DNA from 3 places in the Streptomyces sp. NPDC045701 genome. Region 1 is predicted to be linked to each of the others. Evidence: riboswitches for the same ligand, from Rfam matches in the RefSeq annotation. Region 1 holds a riboswitch; each other region holds the start of a gene.
The links. Region 1 has a riboswitch for cobalamin ahead of cobN (cobaltochelatase subunit CobN). Riboswitches for the same ligand answer to the same signal wherever they lie in the genome.
Positions count from the first base shown of each region.

Region 1 (5,377 bases):
GCGGATCTGGGCGTCCTTGACCTCGCAGAGCCAGCCGTCGACGTGGAGCAGGAAGTCGTCGAACCCGTCGTCGTCCGGGCGGTCCTCCAGGCCGAGGTCGTGGTCGAGCTTGGCGGCCTGGATCAGCGTCCAGATCTGGGCGCGGATGGCCGGCAGCTTGGACGGGTCCATGGCGGAGATCTGCGCGTACTCGTCGAGCAGCTGCTCCAGGCGCGTGATGTCGCCGTACGACTCGGCGCGGGCCATCGGGGGCACCAGGTGGTCGACGAGCGTGGCGTGGACGCGGCGCTTGGCCTGGGTTCCCTCGCCCGGGTCGTTCACCAGGAACGGGTAGACCAGCGGGAGGTCGCCGAGGGCGGCGTCGGGGCCGCACGCGGCGGACAGGCCGGCGTTCTTGCCGGGCAGCCACTCCAGGTTGCCGTGCTTGCCCAGGTGGACCATGGCGTCCGCCCCGAAGCCGCCGTCCTCGGCGCGGGCGGCGATCCAGCGGTAGGCGGCCAGGTAGTGGTGCGACGGCGGCAGGTCGGGGTCGTGGTAGATCGCGATCGGGTTCTCGCCGAAGCCGCGCGGCGGCTGGATGAGGATGAGCAGGTTGCCGCGCCGCAGGGCGGCGAGCACGATGTCGCCCTCCGGGTTGCGGGAGCGGTCCAGGAACATCTCGCCGGGCGGCGGACCCCAGTGGCGCTCGACGTGCGCGCGCAGCTCCTCGGGGAGGGTGGCGTACCAGCGCTTGTAGTCGGCGGCCGGGATGCGGACCGGGTTCCTGGCCAGCTGCTCCTCGGTGAGCCAGTCCTGGTCGTGGCCGCCGGCCTCGATCAGTGCGTAGATCAGCTCGTCGCCGTCGCCGGACGCGAGGCCCGGCACGTCCTCGGCGCCGAAGTCGTACCCCTCCTCGCGCAGCCGCCGCAGCAGCGCGACGGCGGACGCGGGGGTGTCGAGGCCGACCGCGTTGCCTATGCGCGAGTGCTTCGTCGGATACGCGGAGAGGACCAGCGCGAGGCGCTTCTCGGCGTTGGGGATGTGCCGCAGCCGGGCGTGGCGGACGGCGATCCCGGCGACCCGGGCGGCGCGCTCGGCGTCGGCGACGTACGCGGGCAGGCCGTCGGCGTCGATCTCCTTGAAGGAGAACGGCACGGTGATGAGCCGGCCGTCGAACTCGGGGACGGCGACCTGGCTGGCGGCGTCGAGCGGCGAGAGGCCCTCGTCGCTCTCCTCCCACGCGGCGCGCGAACCGGTCAGGCACAGGGCCTGGAGGACGGGGACGTCCAGGGCCGCGAGGGCGCCCGCGTCCCAGGCCTCCTCGTCACCGCCCGCCTGGGCCTCGGCGGGCCTGGTGCCGCCGGCGGCGAGGACGGTGGTGACGATCGCGTCGGCCGTCCGCAGGCTGTCCAGCAGCTCCGGCTCGGGGGCGCGCAGCGACGCCACGTACAGCGGGAGGGCCTGGCCGCTCGCGTCCTCGATGGCGTCGCAGAGGGTGCCGACGAAGGCGGTGTTGCCGCTCATGTGGTGGGCGCGGTAGTAGAGCACGGCGACCGTGGGGCCGGTGGTGGTGCGCGCGGTCCGCTCCAGCGGGCCCCAGGTGGGAGCGGCGGCCGGCGGCTCGAAGCCGTGGCCGGTGAGCAGGACGGTGTCCGAGAGGAACCGGGCGAGCTGCTCCAGGTTCCCCGGTCCGCCGTGGGCGAGGTACGCGTGCGCCTCGGCCGCGATGCCGATCGGGACGGTCGAGGTCTCCATCAGCTGCGCGTCGGGGGCCTGTTCGCCGGTGAGGACGACCAGCGGCTTGCCGGTCGCGCGGAGCGCCTGGAGGCCCTCCTCCCAGGCGCGGATGCCACCGAGGAGCCGTACGACGACGAGGTCGGCGCCGTCGAGGAGGCCGCCCAGGTCGTCGAGCGGGAGCCGGGCGGGGTTGGCGAACCGGTAGGCGACGGGGCCGCCGGCCGCGCGGGCGCTGAGCAGGTCGGTGTCGGAGTGCGACAGCAGCAGGATCGTCGTGGCGGGCGCCGGGACGGGCGCCGTCTCGGGCGTGGTCGCGTGCGTCATGACGTGCGCAGGCCTTCCTCGGGGTGTCCGCGCCCCGGGTGGTCGTAGGACGGCGGGAGTTCCTGACTCGTCCGGCTTCCGGCCGGACTCACAGTGGCGGGACCGCGCCGGATTCTCACCGGGCTTCCTCCCTAGGGCCCTGGGACCCTGTGCCGTCTGCATAGTAGAGGCTGCGCGTATGCTCGCCGCCATGCCGCCCAGCTCACCAAACCCCCAGGACCGGGGTGAAGCGCACATACGGGACCGCGTCCGCGAGCGCGGTGACGCGTGCCCCGGCGCGCTCCGGCTGCACCGGGCCGACGACGGGTCGCTGGCCCGGCTGCGCCTCCCCACCGGAGTGCTGACGCCCCGTCAAGTGACGGTGCTGGCCGACGCGGCGGACCGGCTGGGCGACGGCCACCTCTCCCTCACCTCGCGCGGCAACGTGGAGTTGAGGGGCCTCGGCGAGGGCTGTGGGCTCGGCCTTGCGGACCTGCTGCGCGACGCCGGCCTGCTGCCGTCCGAACGGCACGAGCGGGTAAGGAACATGGTCGTCTCACCGCTCGCCGGGCCGGGCGTGCAGGCGTGGGCCGCCCGCCTGGACGCGCTCCTGTGCGCCGAGGACTGGACGACGGAACTGTCCGGCCGCTTCCTGTTCGCCGTGGACGACGGGCGGGGCGACGTGGCGGCCCTGGCCGCCGATGTGACGTTGCTCGCAGACCCGGACGGCGGCGCCCTGCTCCACGTCGCGGACCGGACGTACCGGGTGTCCTCCGACGACGCTCCCCGCGCCGCCCTCGCGGCCGCCGGGGCGTTCCTCGCGGCGGCACGGCGGGCGGGCACCGGCGCGTGGCGGGTGCGGGAGCTGCCGGCGGGGCAGGACATGGACGTGACCGGACACCTGCGGCGGGCGGCGATCGCGGCGGAGCCCGCAGGCTGCCCGCCCGCGACGGGAGCGCCGCCCCCGCCCGGGGTGATCGGCGACGGCACGGTGTCCGTCCTGGCCCGCCTCGGCCGGGTGAGCTCGGCGCAGTTCCGCGCGCTGCTGCCCGCCGAGGAGGTACGGGTCACCCCGTGGCGCGGCTTCGTGCTGCCCGGCTTCACCGGACGGGCGGCGGCCGAGGAGCGGCTGCGCGCCCTCGGCGGGGCCGGCTTCGTCACCCGTGCCGACTCCCCCTGGATCGGCGTCACCGCGTGCACCGGACGACCCGGCTGCGCCAAGTCCCTGTCCGACGTACGGGCGGAGGCGCGGCCCCGCGAAGGCGCGCTGCCCGTCCACTGGTCGGGGTGCGCCCGCCGGTGCGGCCACCCGCAGGGCGCGTGGACCGACATGGTCGCGACCGGCGAGGGCGCGTACCAGATGACCGTACAAGGACCGACGAAATGAGCGAGAGCAGAGTGTTCGACTACGAGAAGGACGGCGCGGAGATCTACCGCCAGTCCTTTGCCACGATCCGCGCCGAGGCGGATCTCGCGGACCTGCCGGCCGACGTCAGCCAGGTCGCCGTGCGGATGATCCACGCCTGCGGCATGGTCGACCTCGTCCGCGACCTGGCGTACACGCCCGACGTCGTGGCCCGCGCCCGTGAGGCGCTGCGCGCCGGCGCGCCGATCCTGTGCGACGCGCGGATGGTCGCCAGCGGTGTCACCCGCAAGCGGCTGCCCGCCGACAACGACGTGGTCTGCACGCTCTCCGACCCGGCCGTCCCGGCGCTCGCCGCCGACCTCGGGACGACGCGCAGCGCCGCCGCGCTGGAGCTGTGGCGCGACCGGCTGGAGGGCTCGGTCATCGCGATCGGCAACGCCCCGACCGCGCTGTTCCGGCTGCTGGAGATGATCGAGGCGGGCGCCCCCCGCCCGGCGGCGGTCATCGGCATACCCGTCGGCTTCATCGGGGCGGCCGAGTCCAAGGACGCGCTGGCGGCCTTTCCGGGCCTGGCGCACCTGGTGGTGCGCGGGCGGCGGGGCGGCAGCGCCATGGCGGCGGCGGCGATCAACGCGATCGCCCACGAGGCGGAGATCCAGGCATGAGCGGCAAGCTGTACGGCGTGGGGCTCGGCCCCGGCGACCCCAACCTGATGACGGTCGCGGCGGTGAAGGCCATCGCGGCCGCCGACGTGATCGCGTACCACTCCGCGCGGCACGGCCGCTCGATCGCCCGGTCCATCGCGGCCGAGCACATCCGCGAGGACCACGTCGAAGAGCGCCTGATGTACCCGCTGACCGTCGAGACGACGGACCACCCGGGCGGGTACCGGGGGGCGTTGAACGACTTCTACGAGGAGGCGTCGGCGCGCCTGGCCGCCCACCTGGACGCGGGCCGCACGGTCGCCGTCCTCGCCGAGGGCGACCCGTTGTTCTACGGCTCCTACCAGCACATGCACAAGCGGCTGGCGCACCGCTACGACACCGAGGTCATCCCGGGCGTCACGTCGGTGAGCGCGTCGGCGGCCCGCCTGGGCAAGCCGCTGTGCGAGGCGGAGGAGATCCTGACCATCATCCCCGGCACGCTGCCGGAGGAGGAGCTGACGGCCCGCCTGGCGGCCACCGACTCGGCGGTCGTCATGAAGCTGGGCCGGACGTTCCCTACGGTACGGCGCGCCCTGGAGCGGGCCGGCCGGCTGGACGACGCGCACTACGTGGAGCGGGCCACGATGGCCGGCGAGCGGACGGGACCGCTGGCGGACGTCGACCCCGAGTCGGTCCCGTACTTCTCCGTGGCGGTGCTGCCGTCCCGTATCGACTCCGGGCCGGCCGCGACCGCCTCGGGCGAGGTCGTGGTCGTCGGCACCGGCCCGGCCGGCCCGCTGTGGCTGACGCCCGAGACGCGCGGGGCGCTCGCCTCGGCGACCGACCTGGTGGGCTACACCACCTACCTGGACCGCGTCCCGGTGCGCCCCGGGCAGGAGCGGCACGGCTCGGACAACAAGGTCGAGTCGGAGCGGGCCGAGTTCGCCCTGGACCTGGCCCGCCGCGGGCGGCGCGTGGCGGTGGTGTCGGGCGGCGACCCCGGCGTGTTCGCCATGGCCACGGCGGTCCTGGAGGTCGCCGCCGGGGCCCCGTACGCGGACGTCCCGGTGCGCGTCCTGCCCGGCGTGACCGCCGCGAACGCCGCCGCCGCGAAGGCGGGTGCGCCGCTGGGCCACGACTACGCCACCATCTCCCTGTCGGACCGGCTCAAGCCGTGGGACGTCATCGCGGAGCGCCTCCGCGCGGCGGCCGCCGCCGACCTGGTGCTCGCCCTCTACAACCCGGGCTCGGCAAGCCGCACCTGGCAGGTCGCCAAGGCCCGCGAACTCCTCCTGGAACACCGCGCCCCGGACACCCCGGTGGTCGTCGCCCGCGACGTGGGCGGCCC
Region 1 covers NZ_JBWKJV010000003.1:160,190-165,566, forward strand. The annotation lists gene cobN (cobaltochelatase subunit CobN) at 1-2,040, opposite strand, end outside; cobalamin riboswitch at 2,077-2,207, opposite strand; gene AC07DW_RS04885 (cobalamin biosynthesis protein CobG) at 2,231-3,406, shown strand; gene AC07DW_RS04890 (precorrin-8X methylmutase) at 3,403-4,050, shown strand; gene AC07DW_RS04895 (precorrin-2 C(20)-methyltransferase) at 4,047-5,377, shown strand, end outside.

Region 2 (5,377 bases), on a different contig from region 1:
GAGCCGTACACCGGGGCGAAGCCCAGGCGTGTCAGGCGCTGGTCCGCCACGCACTCCAGGTACTGGCGCATCGACTCGGTGTTCATGCCCGGCAGGCCGTCACCGCACAGGTCGCGGCCGAACTGCAGCTCCGCCTCCACGGCCTCCTTGAGCATGTCGGTGACCTGCTGCCGCAGCGCGTCGTCGAAGAGGTCCGGCTCCTCCTTGCGGACGGTGTCGACGACCTCGAAGGCGAAGTTCATGTGCATCGTCTCGTCGCGGAACACCCAGTTGGTGCCGGTGGCCAGGCCGTGCAGCAGACCGCGGGAGCGGAACCAGTACACGTACGCGAAGGCGCCGTAGAAGAACAGGCCCTCGATGCAGGCCGCGAAGCAGATGAGGTTGAGCAGGAAGCGGCGCCGGTCGGCCTTCGTCTCCAGCCGCTCGATCTTCTCCACCGAGTCCATCCAGCGGAAGCAGAACTGCGCCTTCTCCCGGATGGACGGGATGTTCTCCACGGCCGCGAACGCGGCGGCACGGTCGTCCGGGTCGGGCAGGTAGGTGTCGAGCAGCGTCAGATAGAACTGGACGTGCACGGCCTCCTCGAACAGCTGCCGCGACAGGTACAGCCGCGCCTCGGGGGAGTTGATGTGCTTGTACAGCGTCAGCACCAGGTTGTTCGCCACGATCGAGTCGCCGGTCGCGAAGAACGCCACCAGGCGGCCGATCATGTGCTGCTCGCCCGGGGACAGCTTCGCCAGGTCGGCGACGTCCGAGTGGAGGTCGACCTCCTCCACCGTCCAGGTGTTCTTGATGGCGTCCCGGTAGCGCTCGTAGAAGTCCGGGTAGCGCATGGGGCGCAGGGTCAGCTCGAAGCCCGGGTCGAGCAGGTTCTTCTCGGTGGCACTCATCACTGGCAGGCCTCGCAGGACTCGGGGTTTTCCAGGGAGCAGGCGACCGCGTCTTCCGGGGTCACCTGCGCGGGTACGGGAACGGTGGCCGGCGCCGCGGACGCCTGGGCCGCGCGGGCGATCCGGGTCGCCGGGCGGGAGCGCAGGTAGTACGTCGTCTTCAGCCCCTGCTTCCAGGCGTACGCGTACATCGACGACAGCTTGCCGATGGTCGGCGTCTCCAGGAACAGGTTCAGCGACTGCGACTGGTCCAGGAACGGCGTACGGGCCGCCGCCATGTCGATCAGGCCGCGCTGCGGGATCTCCCACGCCGTCCGGTACAGCTCGCGCACCTCGGCCGGGATCCAGGTGAAGCCCTGCACCGAGCCGCTGGACTCGCGCAGCGCCTCGCGGGTCTGCGCGTCCCACACGCCGAGTCGCTTCAGCTCGGCCACCAGGTACGAGTTGACCTGGAGGAACTCACCCGACAGCGTCTCCCGCTTGAACAGGTTGGACACCTGCGGCTCGATGCACTCGTACACACCGGCGATCGAGGCGATCGTCGCCGTCGGCGCGATGGCCAGGAGCAGCGAGTTGCGCAGTCCGACCTCGGCGATCCGGGCGCGCAGCGCCTCCCACCGCTCGGGCCAGTTCAGCTCCACGTCGTAGTGGTCGGGGTGCAGCACGCCGTGCGCGGTCCGGGTCTTCTCCCAGGCCGGCAGCGGGCCGTTGCGCTCGGCGAGGCCGGCGGACGCCTCGTACGCGGCGAGCATGATCCGCTCGGCGACACGGGTCGACAGGGCACGCGCCTCGGGGGAGTCGAACGGCAGCTTCAGCTGGAAGAAGACGTCCTGGAGGCCCATCGCACCCAGGCCCACGGGCCGCCACCGGGCATTGGAGCGCCCGGCCTGCTCCGTCGGGTAGAAGTTGATGTCGACGACCCGGTCGAGGAAGGTGACGGCCGTGCGGACGGTCTCGTCCAGCCGCTCCCAGTCGATGTCCCCGCCCGACACGAACGCGCCCAGGTTCACCGAGCCCAGGTTGCAGACCGCCGTCTCCCCGTCGTCCGTGACCTCCAGGATCTCGGTGCACAGGTTGGACGAGTGGACCGTGTGGCCCGGCTCGGCGGTCTGGTTGGCCGTACGGTTCGAGGCGTCCTTGAACGTCATCCAGCCGTTGCCGGTCTGGGCGAGGGTGCGCATCATCCGGCCGTACAGGTCCCGCGCCGGCATGGTCTTGCGGGCCAGCCCCCTGGCCTCGGCGGCGCGGTACGCGGTGTCGAACTCCTCGCCCCACAGGTCGACCAGCTCCGGCACGTCGGCCGGCGAGAACAGCGACCACTCGGCGTCGGCGTTGACCCGGCGCATGAACTCGTCGGGGATCCAGTGCGCCAGGTTCAGGTTGTGCGTACGGCGGGCGTCTTCGCCCGTGTTGTCGCGCAGCTCCAGGAACTCCTCGATGTCCGCGTGCCACGTCTCCAGGTACACGGCCGCCGCGCCCTTGCGCCGCCCGCCCTGGTTCACGGCCGCCACCGAGGCGTCCAGCGTCTTCAGGAACGGCACGATGCCGTTGGAGTGCCCGTTGGTGCCGCGGATCAGCGAACCGCGCGCCCGGATGCGGGAGTACGACAGGCCGATGCCGCCCGCGTGCTTGGAGAGCCGCGCCACCTGGTGGTAGCGGTCGTAGATGGAGTCCAGCTCGTCCAGCGGGGAGTCCAGCAGGTAGCACGAGGACATCTGCGGGTGGCGGGTGCCGGAGTTGAACAGCGTGGGGGAGGAGGGCAGGTAGTCCAGCCGGCTCATCAGCCGGTACAGGGCCGCGACCTCGTCCAGGGCGCGCGCCGAGTCGTCCTCGGCCAGCCCGGCCGCCACCCGCAGCATGAAGTGCTGCGGCGTCTCGATCACCTTTCGGGTGATCGGGTGCCGGAGCAGGTAGCGCGAGTACAGCGTCCGCAGCCCGAAGTAACCGAACCGGTCGTCCGCCGCCGGGTCGATCAGCGCGTCCATCCGGTCCGCGTGGAGCGTCACGAACGCCGCTGTACGGTCCGCGATCAGACCCTCCCGGTGCCCCACGGCCACCGACGCCGAGAACGCCACCGCGCCCTGCCCGGCCGCCTCCTGGGCGATGGTCCGGGTCAGCAGCCGCGCCGCGAGCCGGGAGTAGGCGGGGTCCTCGGAGATGAGCCCGGCGGCCGCTTCGGTGGCGAGCTCGCGCAGCTCGGCCTCGTCCGAACCGGCGTGCCGGCCGCGCAGCGCGGCGGCGGCGACCCGGCCGGGGTCGGTGTCGGGCAGATCGGCGGTGAGGTCGGTCAGGGTCCGCAGCAGTACGGTCCCGGGTCCGTCGTTCCCGTCGCCTTCGATCGCTGAGACCGGATCGGCTGGCGCGATGGTCACTGGGGGCTCTCCCTCGCTCGGCTCGGGGCCACCGGCGGGGCGGGCGGGGGAGCGGGCACGCCCGGGCACGAGGGCACGGGGCACCGCGTCCACCGGCCCATTCCGCGAGGCCCGGACGTCTGGGCACCCGGGCCGGACGGTCCGGGCGCGCTGTCGGCAGGTCTTCGGACTCGCAGGTACACAAAGGCACACCAACACACCGTTGCGGGACAGTTCCGGATTTCCACCGGATTCCCCTGCGGCGACAGCGAGCACGAGCATACATGTGGGGGGCGCCCGTTGAAGCACCCCCCACATGTTGTGTCTCGTGTGGCTCAGAACTCCAGTGCGTACGTGGAGAGCGTCACGCCCGGAACCGGTTCCCAGTCCCGTCCGGGAGTCCGTACGAACCCCAGCCGCTCGTAGATCCGGTGCGCCGCCCGCATGGACGCCTGCGTGGACAGCACCAGCCGCGCGCACCCGGCGACCTCCCTGGCCCGCTCCACGCACGCCCGCACCAGCGCCTCGCCCGCGCCCCGCCGGCGTGCCTCCCGCTCCACCGCCAGCATCCGCAGCTCCGCCTCCCCGGCCCGCGCGAGTTCGGCCCAGGGGGTGCCGGCCCGCGCGACGAGCGTCACCCCGCCGAGGACCCGTCCGTCCTCCCCGACCGCGACCAGCACGTCCGCCTCGGCGGCCCGCCGGGCCACGTCCCGCAGACCGATGAGGTACTCGTCGCTCTCCCCGAAGGCCAGCAGTCCGTCGCCGAGATAGGCCCGGGCGGTGACCTCGGCGAGCGCCCCGTGTTCCTCCGGCCGTACCGCCCTGATGGTGATGTCCATGGTCCGAGTGTGGAGGGGTACGGCGACGGGCCGCCGCATTTCCGTCCCCGGAAACACGGCGGCCCGCGGTGCGGTCACCCGCTCAGCAGCAGCGGAACCCGTCGCGGGGGTCCGCCTCCCGCGCGTCGGTGCGCCTGCGCTCGAACTCCCGCCGGGTCATGACCGCGGCGTCCGGATCGAGGGAGCGGGCGTGGGCGACGTACGTGTCGTACGCGGCCTCGCCGGACACCTCGCGCACGTACCAGCGGACCCAGCCCGCCGCGCGCCGCAGCCGGCCGCCCGTGCGCGTCGCCACCGCGGGGGTCACCGGGAGCCGGTCCCGGCCGGCGTCTCGTCACCGGTGCCGTCCTTGCGGACGCCGCCCTCGGGTCCGAGCCCGGCGGCGACGAGTTCGGCCTTCTCCTCCGCCGTGGGGATCAGCCCGGCCGGGGCGACGATCCGGGACTCGGTGTACGGGGCCTCCGACAGCTTCACGTCGGCGGGCCGGGTCACCGCCTTGTAGCAGACCCGCCCGGCGTCGGCGATCACCACGACGATGAGGAGGGCGAAGAGGGCCGAGAGGACCCCGTCGACCGTGGAGTTGGTGACGACCGTGTGCATGTCGTCCATGGACTTGGCGGGGGGCAGCAGCTGCCCGGAGTCGATGCCGGCCTGGTACTTGTCCCGCTGGGCGAAGAAGCCCACCCGGGGGTCGGCCGAGAAGATCTTCTGCCAGCTGGCGGTCAGCGTGACCGCGACGTCCCAGGCGAGCGGCACACCGGTCACCCACGCCCACTTCAGGCGGCCGGACTTGACGAGCAGGGTCGTGCAGACGGCCAGCGCCACGGCGGCCAGCAGCTGGTTGGCGATGCCGAACAGCGGGAAGAGCTGGTTGATGCCGCCCAGCGGGTCGTGCACGCCGACCCAGAGGAAGTAGCCCCAGCCGCCGACGACGACCGCGCTGGCGATCCAGACGCCCGGCTTCCAGCTGACCTGCTTGAAGGGCTTGTGGACGTTGCCGAGCATGTCCTGGAGCATGAAGCGGCCCACGCGGGTGCCGGCGTCCACGGTCGTCAGGATGAACAGCGCCTCGAACATGATGGCGAAGTGGTACCAGAACGCCTTCATGGCGGTACCGCCGACGACGGCGGAGAAGATCTCCGACATGCCGAGGGCGAACGTCGGGGCGCCACCGGTCCGGGACAGCAGCGACGCCTCCTCCACGTCGGCCGCGGCCTTGGCCAGCTGGTCGGGGGAGATGGTGAAGCCGAAGTTCGACACCGCCTCGGAGGCCGACTGCACCGTCGTGCCGATCACG
Region 2 covers NZ_JBWKJV010000009.1:63,812-69,188, forward strand. The annotation lists gene AC07DW_RS13300 (ribonucleotide-diphosphate reductase subunit beta) at 1-890, opposite strand, end outside; gene AC07DW_RS13305 (ribonucleoside-diphosphate reductase subunit alpha) at 890-3,262, opposite strand; cobalamin riboswitch at 3,401-3,523, opposite strand; gene AC07DW_RS13310 (GNAT family N-acetyltransferase) at 3,577-4,080, opposite strand; gene AC07DW_RS13315 (CstA-like transporter-associated (seleno)protein) at 4,163-4,375, opposite strand; gene AC07DW_RS13320 (carbon starvation CstA family protein) at 4,384-5,377, opposite strand, start outside.
Region 2: it holds a riboswitch for cobalamin, as region 1 does, so the genes downstream of both, AC07DW_RS13305 (ribonucleoside-diphosphate reductase subunit alpha) here and cobN (cobaltochelatase subunit CobN) in region 1, are expected to answer to the same signal.

Region 3 (5,377 bases), on a different contig from region 1:
GAGCCGCCCGGCACCAGGTCCAGCATGGAGAGGCGGTAGACGAGGATGAAGTCGGTACCGACCCGCTCGCGGGTCCGGCGGACGATCTCCAGCGGGAAGCGCACCCGGTTCTCGTAGCCACCGCCCCACCGGTCCTCGCGCCGGTTGGTCGCCGCGGCGATGAACTCGTTGATCAGGTAGCCCTCGGAGCCCATGATCTCGACCCCGTCGTAGCCGGCCGACTTCGCCAGCTCCGCCGCCCGCACGTAGTCCTCGATGGTCTGCTCGATCTCGGCGTCGGTCAGCTCGTTCGGTACGAAGGGGCTGATCGGCGCCTGGAGGGCGCTCGGCGCGACGAGGTCGCGGTGGTAGGCGTACCGCCCGAAGTGCAGGATCTGCATCGCGATCCGCCCGCCGGCCGCGTGCACCGCGTCCGTGACGACGCGGTGCTTCGCGGCCTCCTCCTCGGTGGTGAGCTTGGCCCCGCCCTCGTAGGGCCGCCCGGCGTCGTTGGGCGCGATGCCGCCGGTGACGATCAGCCCGACGCCGCCGCGGGCGCGCTCGGCGTAGAAGGCGGCCATCCGCGCGAAGCCGTTCTCGGCCTCCTCCAGCCCGACGTGCATGGACCCCATGAGCACCCGGTTGGGCAGGGTGGTGAACCCGAGGTCCAGGGGCTCGAGCAGATGCGGGTACGGGGTCGGGGTCGCAGTCATGGGGGCGCCTCCTCGCGCGGTGTGGTCGTCCCAGTTGTAGATGACGCCCGACCCCTTGTGCAACAAGTTGCATAAGGATGGGAGGGTGACCTGCGCTACGTGCGGACCCGCGCCGCCCTCAGGCGCCCCGCGTCGCCGCCGCCCAGTCGTCCAGCTCCTCCGCGGTGCGCGGGCCCGGCGCGTCCACCTCCAGCAGCCCCCGGTCCCGCAGCACCCGGGCCACCGCCATGCCCCAGGGCCGTCGCAGGCCGGCCGCGTCCAGGAGCGCCCGGTCGGCGAGCAGGCCGGCGACCGGCCCGGTGCGCAGCCCGTCCGGCGTGAGGACGGCCGCGTCATCGGCCCAGCGCAGGGCCAGATCCACGTCGTGCGTCGCCATCACCACCGTGGTCCCGGAGGTCCGCAACCGGTCCAGCACGGCCAGCAGCCGCTCCTGACCGTGCGGATCGAGACCGGCCGTCGGCTCGTCCAGGACCAGTACCCGGGGGCGCATGGCGACCGCGCCCGCGATCGCGGCCCGCTTGCGCTGGCCGTACGACAGCAGATGGGTCGGCCGGTCCTCCAGCGCCAGGATGTCCAGCGCCTCCATGGCCTCCCGCACCCGCTCCCGGACCTCCTGCTCGGCCAGCCCCAGGTTCATCGGCCCGAACGACACGTCCTGGCCCACCGACGCCGCGAACAACTGGTCGTCCGGGTCCTGCACGACCAGCTGGACCGTCGTGCGCAACCGCGTCAGCCCCGCCCTGTCGTACGACACCTCCCGTCCCTCCAGGCGCAGCTGCCCGCTCCCGCACCGCAGGCCACCGCTCAGCAGCCGGAGCATGGTCGTCTTGCCGCTGCCGTTGCGACCGAGCAGGGCGATGGACCGCCCCTCCGGTACGGCGAAGTCCACGCCCCGCAGAACGGCGGGCCCGTCCTCGTAGGCGTATCCGGCACCCACGAGCTCCACGACGGCAGAAGGGGTCACGGCAACAGCCTTTCGAGTACGAGAGTGAGCGCGACGAGCCCGGCGAGCAGCGCGCCCGTCGCCCCCAGGAACCGCCGGGACACCGCCGTCCGCGGCACCAGCACCCGCAGCGTGCCGTCGTAGCCGCGCCCGGCCAGCCCCGTCTGGAGCCGGGCGGCCCGGTCGAAGGCGCGCACGAACGCCGTGGCGCCCAGGCCCGCGAGGGACCGCCAGGTGGCGGCCCGGCTGGTCAGTCCGAGGCGCGCCGCCTGCGCCTCCCGGATCCGGCGTACGGCGTCCAGCAGCAGGAAACCGATCCGGTACATCACGAGTGCGACGTCCACGACCGGGGCCGGCACCCCCGCCCGTACCAGTCGCGGCAGGACGTCGGACACCGGCGTGGTGAACGCGAACAGCAGCACGCCCAGGGAGGCCGCCGACGTGCGCAGCAGCAGCTGCCCCGCGTGCACCGGCCCGTCCGGAGCGAGCGTGACCGGCCCGCCCGCTCCGCCCAGCTGGAACAGCAGCGGCACCGCACCGGTCACGCAGAACCCCAGCGGGATGCGCCACGCCCGCCACACCTGCCGCGGCGGGACCCCGGCCGGGCCCAGCAGCACCGCGAGGGTCGCGGCGGCCACGAGCACGGCTCCCGGCCAGGGCGGCAGGCACACGGCCAGGGCCGTCAGGCCGAAGCCGAGCACGGCCTTCTCGCACGGATGACGGCGGCGCCAGCGACTGCTGTGCGCCGCCGCGTCGATCGGCAGCACCGGCGGCTAGGCCGGGGTCCGGGGCGAATCGGCCCCGGCCGGACCGGTGACGGAGTCGGCGACCGGGCGTTCCACGGCCGGGCCGTCCCCGGCGGGGGGCGCGGCGTGCGCCCGTGCCTCGCCCTGCCGGCGGCCGCGCCGCAGACCGAAGTAGTACGCCAGCACACCGGCGCCCAGGGCGGCCTGGAGCGAGAACAGCGCCGACTCGATCTCGCCGGACGGCGGTTCGTACAGCGGGCTGAACCACGGCTCGTAGTCCGGGTGCGACTCGGTGATGGCCGTCTCGGCCTGCCCGTCCGCGCCGGTGAACGGCTCCTCCTTGTGGTCGCCCATCCCGAGCGCCAGCGGGAGGACGGCCAGCGCGACCACGACGAGCAGCAGCAGCGCGTTGATCCTAGTGTTGCGGCTCATCGGGCCACCGCCTCCTTCGGCACGGACACGACGCCGAGCCGGGCGAGATCACCCTTGCTGGACTGCATCAGCAGCCGCATCACCAGCACGGTGAGCAGCCCCTCGCTGACCGCGAGCGGGATCTGCGTCACCGCGAAGATCCCGCCGAACTTCGCCAGCGCGCCGGCCACACCGCTGGCGGGGTCGGGGAAGGCCAGCGCGAGCTGCACGCTGGTGACGCAGTACGTGGACAGGTCGGCGACGAAGGCCCCGAAGAACACGCTCACCATCAGCGGCACGGCGAGGCGGCGCAGCAGCCGGTACGTCCCGTAACCGGCCCACGGGCCGACGATCGCCATGGAGAACGCGTTGGCGCCCAGGGTCGTCAGTCCGCCGTGGGCCAGCAGCAGCGCCTGGAAGAGCAGCGTGATGGTGCCCAGCACCGCCATGATCGGCGGCCGGAAGAGGATCGCGCCCAGCCCCGTGCCGGTCGGGTGGGAACAACTGCCCGTCACCGACGGGAGCTTCAGTGCGGAAAGGACAAAAGTGAAGGCACCGGATGCGCCGAGCAGGAGAGTGGATTCGGGATTGGCCTTGACCTCACGGGTCAGGGCGCGGACGCCGTGGACGACGAAGGGGGCGGCCGCGACACTCCAGGCGGCCGCGTGCACGGGGGGCAGATAGCCCTCGGCGATATGCATGTTGGGGGAGACCCTCTCCAGCACCTCGTGGATGGACAACGCGCCCTGGCCGGTCTCCTGGCTGACGGGTCATGCCGCCGCGGCTCCGCCTTCCCGGACCCCGCGGTCTCCCGCGGCGTTCCAGTGGCTTCCCGAGGTGGTTCCCCGGGGAGTGGAGCCGGACTTCCCGATCACAGTGGCGAGGGCCGCACCGGTACCGCACCGGTTTCCCGTACACCAAGGCCCTGCGACAGTAGTGCGTTGACCAGGTGCATCACAAGCCGCGCGTCGGCGCACCACCCGGCTCCACCCCCGTCGGCGCGCCTCACTCCTTGCGGTAGTCGTACGCCTCCGACGCGGCCGCCGCCACCGCGTCCAGATCCCCGCCGGCCGACGCGGTGACCACCGCCGCCACCGCGCCCTCGACGAACGGCGCGTCCACCAGCCGCGTGCCGCCGGGCAGCTCGTCGCCCTCCGCGAGCAGGGCCTTCACCGTCAGCACGGCGCTGCCCAGGTCCACCAGGACCGCCACGCCCGCCCCCGCGTCGACCGCCGTCGCCGCCCGCGTGATCAGCTCCGCGCTGGTGCCGAGCCCACCGTCCGCCGTGCCGCCCGCCGCCGCCACCGAAGCGGTCGCCCCGCCACCGGCGAGACCCAGCGCCAGTTCGGCGACCGAGGACGCGACCTCCGCGCTGTGCGAGACGAGCACGATGCCCACCCGCGCGCTCACCGTCCCCCCTCCGCCGCCGCCGCGAGCGCGGCGACCAGCAGCGCCGAGGACGTCGCGCCCGGGTCCTGGTGTCCCACGCTGCGCTCGCCGAGATAGCCGGCCCTGCCCTTGCGGGCCCGCATCGGCACGGTCGAGAGGGCACCCTGGTCCGCGGCCTCCGCCGCCGCCGCGAACGACTCGCCGAGCGACTCGGCCAACGCCTCGACCGCCGGCTCCAGCGCGTCCAGCATCGTCTTGTCCCCGGCCTTCGCCCCGCCGAGCTCCGCCACCGCCGCCACGCCCACGCGCAGCGCCTCGGCCAGCTGGACGGGCGCGACCTCGGCGGCGTCGCCGAGCGCCTTGCCGGCGCGCCGCAGCAGCGTGCCGTACAGCGGCCCCGACGCGCCGCCGACCGTGGAGATCAGCTGCCGTCCCGCGAGCACCAGCAGCGATCCCGGCGTACCGGACGGCTCGTCCTCCAGCGCCTTGACCACCGCGGCGAAACCGCGTCGCAGGTTGGCGCCGTGGTCGGCGTCCCCGATCGCCGAGTCGAGCTCGGTGAGCCGGTCCGCCTCGCGGTCCACGGCCGCCGCCACGCCGGTCATCCAGCGCCGGAAGAACTCCGCGTCGAGCATCACGGCCCTCACATCCCCCACCGCAGGGCGGCGGTGCGCACCGGCGCGTCCCACAGCCGCAGCGTCTCCTCGTCGGCCTCGCACAGGGTCACCGAGCAGCCGGCCATGTCGAGCGAGGTCACGTAGTTGCCGACGAGCGTACGGGCCACCGGGACGCCCCGCTCGCCCAGCACCCGCTGGACCTCCGCGCTGAACCCGTACAGCTCCAGCAGCGGCGTCGCCCCCGTGCCGTTCACCAGGACCAGTACCGGTCCGCCCGGCCTCAGGTCCTCCAGCACCGCGTCCACGGCGACGTCGGCGATCTCCCCCGAGGTCATCATGGGCCGCCGCTCCCGGCCCGGTTCACCGTGGATGCCGATGCCCAGCTCCAGCTCGCCCGGCGGCAGGTCGAACGTCGGGCTGCCCTTCGCCGGTGTGGTGCAGGAGCTCAGCGCCACGCCGAAGCTCCGGCAGCGGGCGTTCACCTGCCGGGCGATCGCCTCCACCCGCTCCAGCGGCGCCCCCTCCTCGGCGGCCGCGCCGGCGATCTTCTCCACGAACAGCGTGCCCCCGGTGCCGCGC
Region 3 covers NZ_JBWKJV010000008.1:214,406-219,782, reverse strand. The annotation lists gene AC07DW_RS12850 (NADPH-dependent 2,4-dienoyl-CoA reductase) at 1-692, opposite strand, end outside; gene AC07DW_RS12845 (energy-coupling factor ABC transporter ATP-binding protein) at 811-1,656, opposite strand; gene cbiQ (cobalt ECF transporter T component CbiQ) at 1,653-2,402, opposite strand; gene AC07DW_RS12835 (energy-coupling factor ABC transporter substrate-binding protein) at 2,409-2,813, opposite strand; gene AC07DW_RS12830 (energy-coupling factor ABC transporter permease) at 2,810-3,493, opposite strand; cobalamin riboswitch at 3,524-3,729, opposite strand; gene AC07DW_RS12825 (PTS-dependent dihydroxyacetone kinase phosphotransferase subunit DhaM) at 3,798-4,202, opposite strand; gene dhaL (dihydroxyacetone kinase subunit DhaL) at 4,199-4,816, opposite strand; gene dhaK (dihydroxyacetone kinase subunit DhaK) at 4,825-5,377, opposite strand, start outside.
Region 3: it holds a riboswitch for cobalamin, as region 1 does, so the genes downstream of both, AC07DW_RS12830 (energy-coupling factor ABC transporter permease) here and cobN (cobaltochelatase subunit CobN) in region 1, are expected to answer to the same signal.